Regions from separate parts of the Sphaerisporangium sp. NPDC051017 genome, predicted to be linked through region 1. Evidence: riboswitches for the same ligand, from Rfam matches in the RefSeq annotation. Region 1 holds a riboswitch; the other holds the start of a gene.

Region 1 (4,933 bases):
GCGCCCGCGACGTCGCCGCGCCGCTCCAGCACCAGAGCGAGGCCGACGGCCGCCTGGGCGCGGTCGGCCTCTCCGTCGTCGGCCACCAGCTCGGCGAAGATCTCGGCCGCGGCCTCCAGCTCGCCGCTCTCGGCGAGCCTTCGCGCGTCGTCGATCCGCCGTCCGGACTCCACCTCGTGCGCCGCCATCGGGACCTCTTCTCCGCGTCGGGGGGAACTGCCGGCCTCGCGACGCGAGCGCGCCGTCGCGCGCGACATATTATGCCGATCGGGACAGGCGGCGGAGGACGGTCGTCAGTCCTCGTATGCCTCCAGCGGGGGGCAGGAGCACACAAGGTTGCGGTCACCGTAGGCCTGGTCGATGCGGCGCACCGGCGACCAGTACTTGCCCTCCCGCAGCGCGGGCACCGGATAGGCCGCCTCGGTACGGGTGTAGGGGTGCTTCCAGTCGTCGGCCACCAGGCAGTCGGCCGTGTGCGGGGCGTTGCGGAGCGGGTTGTCGGCCCGGTCGTAGGCGCCGGAGGCCACCTTGGCGATCTCGCCCCTGATCGCGATCATGGCGTCGCAGAACCGGTCGAGCTCGGCGAGGTCCTCGCTCTCGGTCGGCTCGATCATCAGGGTGCCCGCCACCGGGAACGACATCGTGGGGGCGTGGAAGCCGTAGTCGACCAGCCGCTTGGCGACGTCATCGACGGTGACGCCGGTCTCCTTGGTGATCTGGCGCAGGTCGACGATGCACTCGTGGGCGACCAGGCCCTCGCGGCCGGTGTAGAGCACCGGGTAGTGCGGGGCCAGGCGCCTGGCGAGGTAGTTGGCCGACAGGATCGCCTGCTCGGTGGCCGCCTTGAGCCCCTCGCCGCCCATCATGCGCACATAGGCCCAGGAGATCGGCAGGATGCCCGCCGAGCCGTACGGCGCGGCCGAGACCGGGCCGACCGGCGCGTCGTCCTCCAGCGGGTGGCCGGGCAGGTAGGGCGCCAGGTGGGCGCGGACCGCCACCGGGCCGACGCCCGGGCCGCCGCCGCCGTGCGGGATGCAGAAGGTCTTGTGCAGGTTGAGGTGGGAGACGTCCGCGCCGAAGGCCCCGGGCTTGGCCAGGCCGACCAGCGCGTTGAGGTTGGCGCCGTCGACGTAGACCTGGCCGCCGGCCTCGTGCACCCGCTCGCAGATCGCGGTGATCGTCTCCTCGTACACGCCGTGCGTCGAGGGGTAGGTGACCATGATCGCGGCGAGCCGGTCGCGGTGCTTGGCGATCTTGGCGTCGAGGTCGGCGACGTCCACGTTGCCCTGGTCGTCGCAGGCCACCACGACGACCCGCATGCCCGCCATGACCGCGCTCGCGGCGTTGGTGCCGTGGGCGGAGGACGGGATGAGGCAGACGTCGCGCTCGTGCTCGCCGCCCGCGCGGTGGTAGGCGCGGATGGCGAGCAGTCCGGCGAACTCGCCCTGGGAGCCGGCGTTGGGCTGCAGGGAGACCGCGGCGTAGCCGGTGACCTCGGCCAGCCAGCGCTCCAGGTCGGCGATCAGGGAGAGGTAGCCCTCGACCTGGTCGGCCGGCGCGTACGGGTGGATGCCCGCCAGCTCGGGCCAGGTGATCGGCTCCATCTCGGTCGTGGCGTTCAGCTTCATCGTGCAGGAGCCGAGCGGGATCATCGACCGGTCCAGCGCGATGTCCTTGTCCTGCAGCCTGCGCAGGTAGCGCAGCATCGCGGTCTCGGAGCGGTGGGAGTGGAAGACCGGGTGGGTCAGGTGGTCGGTGGTACGCAGCAGCTCTGCCGGCAGCGCGTCGGAGGCGGCGGTGTCCAGGTCGTCCAGCACGACCCCGTCCAGGCCGAACGCCTCCCAGACGGCGGCCAGGTGCTCGCCGGTGGTCTTCTCATCGCAGGTGACGCCCACGTGGTCGGCGTCCACCAGGCGCAGGTTGACGCCCCGGTCGCGGGCCGCGGCGGCGACGCCGGCCGCCCGGCCGGGAACGCGGGCCAGGACGGTGTCGAAGAACGCGTCGTGGACGACCTCGACGCCGCCGCCGCGCAGCCCGGCCGCCAGGATCGCGGCGTGCCGGTGGACGCGCTGGGCGATGCGCCGCAGGCCCTCGGGGCCGTGGTAGGCGGCGTACATGCCGGCGATGACGGCCAGCAGGACCTGGGCGGTGCAGATGTTGCTGGTGGCCTTCTCCCGGCGGATGTGCTGCTCGCGGGTCTGCAGGGCCAGCCGGTAGGCGGGGCGCCCGTCGGCGTCCTGCGACACGCCCACCAGGCGGCCGGGCATCTGCCGCTGCAGGCCCTCGCGGACGGACATGTAGGCGGCGTGCGGGCCGCCGAAACCGAGCGGGACGCCGAAGCGCTGGGAGGAGCCGACCGCGATGTCGGCGCCGAGGAAGCCGGGGGCCTCGGTGAGCGTGAGCGCGAGCAGGTCGGCGGCGACGACGACCAGCGCGCCGCGGGCGTGGGCCTCGTCGGCGACGGCGCGGAAGTCCTTCAGGCGGCCGCTCGCCCCGGGGTACTGGACGAGGACGGCGAACAGCTCGCCCTCGGGCAGGCCCTCGGAGAGGTCGGCCTCGGCCAGCTCGATGCCGAGCGGCTCGGCGCGGGTGGCGAGCACGGCCTTGGTCTGCGGGAGGGTGTCGGCGTCCACGACGAACACCGGGCTCTTGGCGCGGCCGGCGCGGCGGGCCAGCGTCATCGCCTCGGCGGCGGCGGTGGCCTCGTCCAGCAGCGAGGCGCCGGCGACGTCCAGGCCGGTGAGGTCGCTGATCATGGTCTGGAAGTTGAGCAGCGCCTCCAGGCGGCCCTGCGAGATCTCCGGCTGGTAGGGCGTGTAGGCGGTGTACCAGCCGGGGTTCTCCAGCAGGTTGCGCCGGATGACCGCGGGGGTGATCGTGTCGTGGTAGCCAAGCCCGATCATCGAGGTGAGCACCCGGTTTCGGGAGGCCAGCGCGCGCAGCTCGGCGATGGCCTCGGTCTCGCTCGCCGCGCCGGGCAGGTCCAGCGGGCCCTCGGCGCGGATCACCTCGGGGACGGCGACGGCCACCAGGTCGGCGACGGAGGCGTAGCCGACGGCCTCCAGCATGCGCGCCTGCTCGGCGTCGGCCGGGCCGATGTGCCGGGTGGCGAAGGGCGGTGCGGACAGGTCGCGAAGCGGTGACCGATCGGTCATGGATGCCCTCCAGTGGGGTAGAGACCGGCGCGTGGCACGCGCGTTTGCCGTCTCCCCCTCTGTCGGCGCGGTGCGATCACCGCGACCTGAGAGCTTCACCCCCCGCGGGGGCTTGCACCGTCGGTGAGGCACGCCTGGCGGGCATGCCTGCTTTCCAGAGTCGCCTCACCCGCGCGGTACGTGAGCCTGAGAGATTCCGGGGAGGTTGCTCCTTCGGCGCCCGGGTCGCTCACCGGTGCCGCGGCCGCGGCACCGGCCCGCTCCCCGGGACTCTCCCGCGCGGGGTCGTAAGCCTTCGGCTCAACTGTACCGTCCCGCCCCTGGTAGGGGGTTACCCCAGTCCCCGCACCCCGTTGCTCGGCCCGCCGGCCTGCGGGTTCGCCATGCGCGGCCCCACACCGCGTACAACTGCGACCCCCTGCCCCGGCCCCCGGTAGGGGTGCGGGCCCGTTCAGCCCGTCTTGCGGGCCTTCCTGCGGCGAGCCAGCTCGTCACCCGGGTGATCCTCCGCGGAATCCGAGGCGGCCGGCTCGACCCGTTCCCCCGGCAGCTCCGCCAGGGACCCCTCGACCTCGCGCCAGACGCCGCCGAGGGCGATGCCGAACACACCCTGGCCGCCCTCGAGCAGGTCGATCACCTCGTCGGCCGAGGTGCACTCGTAGACGCTCACTCCGTCGCTCATCAGCGTGATCTGGGCCAGGTCGTTGACCCCGCGGTCGCGCAGGTGCTGCACCGCGGTGCGGATCTGCTGGAGCGACACCCCGGTGTCGAGCAGGCGCTTGACCACCTTGAGCACGAGGATGTCGCGAAAGCTGTAGAGCCGCTGGGAGCCCGAGCCATGGGCCGCCCGCACCGACGGCTCGACGAGCTGGGTGCGGGCCCAGTAGTCGAGCTGCCGGTAGGTGATGCCGGCCGCCGAGCAGGCCGTCGGGCCGCGGTATCCCACGTCGGCGGGCAGCGACGCCGGCCGCTCGTCGAACAGCAGGCCCTGCTCTCCCGCGCGCTCCCGCGCCGACCGGCGCTGGGCCGGATCGTGCTGGCCGGCCGTCTTTCCCTCGCCGCTGCTGACCGCCACTGCGGACCTCCGGCTTTCTCTCATCCCACGGTCTGATCTGGGGGTTCGTGAATTACAACCGTGGTTTCCCTTGCACCGTAGGACCGGTGCGATGCTCAGTCAACGATCCCGCCCGGCGCGTCGTGAAGCGTAAATGCCCGATATGGCTAACCCGCACGGCCGAAGTCCTCCGGGGTGATCGTGTCCAGGAACTCGCGGAACTTCTCGACCTCGTCCTCCTGGTCGTCGGGAATGATGACACCGGCCTCGCGCACGACGTCCTCGCTGGCGTAGATGCTCGCGCCCGTGCGAAGCGCCAGCGCGATGGAGTCGGAGGGACGCGCGCTCACCTCCACCCCGTTGGAGAACACCAGGTCGGCGAAGAAGATCCCGTCGCGCAGCGCGACGATGTTGACCGCCTGCAACCGCACGCCGAAAGCTTCGATCACGTCCTTGAACAAGTCGTGGGTGAGCGGCCGGGGAGGCGGCTCCTCTGCCTGAGCCAGGGCGATGGCCGTGGCCTCGGTCATGCCTATCCAGATCGGCAGATATCGCTCACCCTTCGCCTCCTTGAGCAGGACGATGGGCTGGTTGGTGGGCATCTCCACGCGGACCCCCACGACCTCCATCTGCAACACACGCGGCTCCGTCCCATTGGGTCACCGGCCCGTTCCAGGCCTGCTCCCTTGCGGCTCTCAGCTCGCGGCGTGACCATCGCCGCAAA
Region 2 (4,933 bases), on a different contig from region 1:
TCGTGTTCACCGGGTCGACCGAGGTCGGCAAGATCATCGCCGCGAGCGCCGCGCGGACCGTCAAGCGGCTCACCCTGGAGCTAGGCGGCAAGAACGCCAACGTCGTCTTCGCCGACGCCGACATCGAACGGGCCGCCGCCACCGCGCCCGGAGCCGTCTTCGACAACAGCGGCCAGGACTGCTGCGCCCGCTCGCGCATCCTCGTGCAGCGCCCGGTCCTGGACGAGTTCCTCGACCGGCTCGGCGCGGCCGTCACGTCCCTCACCGTCGGCGACCCGCTCGACCCCGGCACCGACCTCGGGCCGCTGATCAGCGCCGAGCACCGCGCGCGCGTGGCGTCGTTCGTCACCGGCACACCGCGCTTCCAGGGGACCTGCCCGGCGGGCAAGGGCTTCTGGTTCCCGCCGACCGTGCTCACCCACGAGTCGCTGGACGAGCGCGCGTTCACCGAGGAGATCTTCGGGCCGGTCGTCAGCGTCGTCCCGTTCGACGACGAGGCCGACGCCGTGCGCATCGCCAACGACACCGTGTACGGCCTGTCCGGGTCGATCTGGACGCGGGACGTCGGGCGGGCGCTGCGCGTGGCCCGCGCGATCGAGGCGGGCAACCTGTCGGTGAACTCCCACTCCTCCGTGCGGTACTGGACGCCGTTCGGCGGCTTCAAGCAGTCGGGTCTCGGCCGCGAGCTCGGCCCCGACGCGCTGGCCGCGTTCACCGAGACCAAGAACGTCTTCATCGCCCACTGAGCCCACTGATCCACCGATCGCGGGCGAGCACCACCGATTTTCCAGGCACCGAGGAGATATTCACCATGCAACGTCTGCGTGACCGCGTCGCCGTGATCACGGGAGCGGCCGGCGGCATCGGCCTCGCCACCGCCCGCCGCTTCGCCGAGGAGGGCGCGAAGGTCGTCTGCGCCGACGTCGACGAGGCGGCCGGCGCCAAGGCGGCCGACGAGGTGGGCGGCCTGTTCGTCCGCTGCGACGTCACCAGCGAGGAGGACGTCAGCCGCATGTTCGAGACGGCCTTCGAGACCTACGGCAGCGTGGACATCGCGTTCAACAACGCGGGCATCTCCCCGCCCGACGACGACTCGATCCTGACGACCGGCATCGACGCGTGGCGCCGCGTCCAGGACGTCAACCTGACCAGCGTGTACCTGTGCTGCAAGCACGCGATCCCGTACATGCGGCGGCAGGGCAAGGGCTCGATCATCAACACCGCGTCGTTCGTGGCGGTCATGGGCTCGGCGACGTCCCAGATCTCCTACACCGCGTCCAAGGGCGGCGTACTCGCCATGTCGCGCGAGCTGGGCGTCCAGTTCGCCCGCGAGGGCATCCGGGTCAACGCGCTGTGCCCGGGGCCGGTCAACACCCCGCTGCTCCAGGAGCTGTTCGCCAAGGACCCCGAGCGTGCCCAGCGGCGCCTCGTGCACATCCCGCTCGGGCGGTTCGCCGAGGCGTCCGAGATCGCCGCCGCCGTGGCGTTCCTGGCCTCGGACGACGCGAGCTTCATCACCGGCGCCGAGTTCCTGGTGGACGGCGGCATCTCCGGCGCCTACGTCACCCCGCTGTAGGGCTTCGCGATGTCACGGCCCGTCATCGGGATCACCTGTTACGTCGAGCCGGCCGCGTTCACTGTCTGGGAGACGCGGGCGGCGCTGCTGCCGTACGACTACGTCGACCAGGTCGTCCGGGCCGGGGGCCAGCCGGTGCTGCTGCCCCCGGCGGGTGACCCGGCGCCGCTGGTCGAGCTGCTCGACGGGCTGATCGTGGCGGGCGGCGGGGACGTCGATCCGGGGCGGTACGGGGAGGAACCGGCGGAGCACACCGGCTACGTCCGGAAATTTCGGGATGAGGCTGAGTTTGGGCTGGTCGGTGCCGCTCTGAAGGCCGAACTGCCGTTCCTGGGCATCTGCCGGGGCCTCCAGGTCCTGAACGTCCGCCTCGGCGGCGCCCTCCACCAGCACCTGCCCCACGTGACCGGCCACAGCGCCCACGCCCCCGTCCCTGGCCGCTACGGCCAGATGCCCGTACGCCCGGAGCCGGGCACCAGGCTCGCCGAGATCCTCGGCACCGGCCCCGTCGACACCGCCCACTACCACCACCAGGCGGCAGCCCGCCTCGGCGAGGGCCTGATCGTCACCGCCACCGCCGAGGACGGCACCGTCGAGGCCGTCGAACTCCCTGGCCACCCGTTCACGCTCGCCGTCCAATGGCACCCGGAGACCGGCGATGACAACACCCTCTTCCACGCCCTCATCACCGCCGCCGCCACCTAGCCCACCCTGACCGGGGAGGGAGTGGCCGCCGCTGGGCATGGACAGGAGGGCAGGCATTGGTAGGGTGGGCGAGAACACCGATGATCCCGTGCGGGAGAGAGTCCTGACATCCGGTCAGGACCCCTGAAGGAGCAAGTCCTCCCCGCGAACCTCACAAGGCAAAGGACCGCGCGGGCAAGGTGATCTCTGGAAAGCAGGCCTCCTCCGGGGGCCTCGCCGAAGGTGAAAGTCCGGCAAAACCCGGGCGAAACTCTCAGGCACCGATGACAGAGGGGGAGGATGCTCTCATCCAACCCTGTCTGAGGTGCGCATCATGTCCAGACCCACACCGCTCCGCGAGGTGCACGAGACCCTCGGCGCGACGCTCACCGACTTCGCCGGCTGGCTGATGCCGTTGCGCTACGGCAGCGAATCCGCCGAGCACAACGCGGTGCGCACGGCCGCCGGCCTCTTCGACCTCTCCCACATGGGCGAGATCTTCGTCACGGGCCCGCAGGCGGGCGAGGCGCTGGACCACGCGCTGGTCGGCAATCTGTCCGCGCTGGAGCCCGGCCGCGCCCGGTACACCATGATCTGCGCCCCCGACGGCGGCGTCCTGGACGACCTGATCGTCTACCGCCTGGCGGGCGAGGAGTTCATGGTCGTCGCCAACGCCTCCAACTACGCGCGCGTCGCCGCCGAGCTGACCGAGCGCTCCACGGACTTCGACGCCGAGGTCGACGACCGCTCCGACCAGTACGCGCTGATCGCCGTCCAGGGCCCCCGCGCCCAGGAGATCCTCGCCACGCTCACCGACGCCGACCTCCCGTCGCTGAAGTACTACGCGGGCCTGCCCGGCACGGTCGCCGGCGCCGAGGCCCTGATCGCCCGCACCGGCTACACCGGCGAGGACGGCTTCGAGCTCTTCGTCGCCGCCGCCGACGCCGTCCCCCTCTGGCAGGAACTCACCAAGGCGGGCGACGCGTACGGGCTGCGCCCCGCCGGTCTGTCCGCCCGGGACACGCTCCGGCTCGAAGCCGGCATGCCGCTGTACGGCAACGAGCTGAACGCGGGGCTCACCCCCTTCGACGCGGGCCTCGGCCGCGTCGTGAGGTTCGACAAGCCCGGCGACTTCGTCGGCCGCGCGGCCCTGTCGCCGCTGAAGGACATCCCGCCGCGCCGCCGCCTCACCGGGCTCGTCGCGCGGGGCCGCCGAGTGCCGCGCCACGGATATCCCGTGGTGCTGCTGACGGACGGCACCGTCGTTGGAGAGGTCACCAGCGGCGCGCCCTCGCAGTCCCTCGGCAAGCCGATCGCGATGGCCTACGTGGACACCAACGTGTCCGAGGGGCTCGCGGTCGACATCCGTGGTAGCCATGAACCGGTCGACGTGGTTGACCTGCCTTTTTACCGGAGGAGCAAGTGAGCAGCATTCCCGAGGAGCTCAGCTACACCAAGGAGCACGAGTGGGTCGCCGGTCTGGACGACGGCCTCACCGTGACCGTGGGCATCACGGCGTACGCCGCCGAGTCGCTGGGTGACGTCGTCTACGTCCAGCTCCCCGAAGCGGGCGCGACCATCGAGGCGGGCGACGCCGTCGGCGAGGTCGAGTCGACCAAGTCGGTCAGCGACATCTACGCGCCGGTCGGCGGCGAGGTCGTCGAGGTCAACCAGACCGTCGTGGACGACCCGTCCCTCGTCAACTCCGACCCGTACGGCGAGGGCTGGCTGTTCCGCGTGCGCATCGAAGGCGCCCCGGAGGAGCTGCTCACCGCCGAGGAGTACACGACCGTCACCACGGCCGAGTCCTGACGCTCCTCTCCCCTGCCGTACCCGTACCCCGGCCGTGCGGGCTCCGGCCCCGGCTCCGGCGAGCCACCGCTCGCCGGAGCGCCCTTCCCCTCCTTCACCACCCCCGTCACCTCATCCGAACGTTCACCGCACACGTTCCGAAGGGCGGAAGATCAATGGCGATCAGCGTCTTCGACCTGTTCAAGATCGGCATAGGCCCGTCGAGCTCGCACACCGGCGGCCCGATGGCCGCCGCCCACAAGTTCGCCCGCGGCCTTCAGCGGGGCGGTCTGCTGGAGAAGACCGCGCGCGTCGAGGTCATCCTGTACGGCTCGCTCGGCCTGACCGGAAAGGGCCACGGCAGCGACAAGGCGGTCCTGCTCGGCCTGTCCGGCGAGAAGCCCGAGCTGGTGGACGTCGACACCGTCGACGATCGCCTCGCCCAGATGCGCGCCTCGGGCACCCTGAGGCTGTTCGGCGCCCAGGAGATCCCCTTCGTCGTCGGCGAGCACTGCGTGTTCGAACGCAAGATCTCGCTGCCCCACCACCCGAACGGCATGCGCTTCACCGCCTTCTCCCCCGAGGGCGAGACGCTGCGCGAGAAGATCTACTACTCGGTGGGCGGCGGGTTCGTCGTCGACGAGAACGCCACCGGCGCCGACCGCATCAAACCGGACGACACCGAGCTCCCCTACCCGTTCCTCACCGCGGCCGAGCTGCTGAAGCAGTGCGCCGAGAGCGGGCTGTCCATCTCCGGGCTGATGATGGAGAACGAGAAGGCGTTCGGCCGTACGGAGGCCGAGATCCGGGCGGGGCTGCTCAACCTGTGGCGGGTCATGTCCGAGTGCGTGCGGCGCGGCACCACCAAGGAGGGCGTGCTGC

Evidence for each region. A riboswitch is a leader RNA that binds a small molecule or an ion and turns the genes downstream of it on or off. The one in region 1 is predicted to bind glycine.
Region 2: it holds a riboswitch for glycine, as region 1 does, so the genes downstream of both, gcvT (glycine cleavage system aminomethyltransferase GcvT) here and gcvP (aminomethyl-transferring glycine dehydrogenase) in region 1, are expected to answer to the same signal.

Annotation. Positions count from the first base shown of each region.
Region 1 is NZ_JBFBCI010000011.1:100,837-105,769, reverse strand. It holds gene AB0M95_RS12690 (hypothetical protein) at 1-188, opposite strand, end outside; gene gcvP (aminomethyl-transferring glycine dehydrogenase) at 294-3,155, opposite strand; glycine riboswitch at 3,320-3,443, opposite strand; gene AB0M95_RS12680 (MerR family transcriptional regulator) at 3,607-4,230, opposite strand; gene AB0M95_RS12675 (bifunctional nuclease family protein) at 4,377-4,847, opposite strand.
Region 2 is NZ_JBFBCI010000004.1:88,524-93,456, forward strand. It holds gene AB0M95_RS05700 (aldehyde dehydrogenase family protein) at 1-746, shown strand, start outside; gene AB0M95_RS05705 (3-oxoacyl-ACP reductase) at 812-1,576, shown strand; gene AB0M95_RS05710 (gamma-glutamyl-gamma-aminobutyrate hydrolase family protein) at 1,586-2,281, shown strand; glycine riboswitch at 2,363-2,460, shown strand; gene gcvT (glycine cleavage system aminomethyltransferase GcvT) at 2,595-3,686, shown strand; gene gcvH (glycine cleavage system protein GcvH) at 3,683-4,072, shown strand; gene AB0M95_RS05725 (L-serine ammonia-lyase) at 4,228-4,933, shown strand, end outside.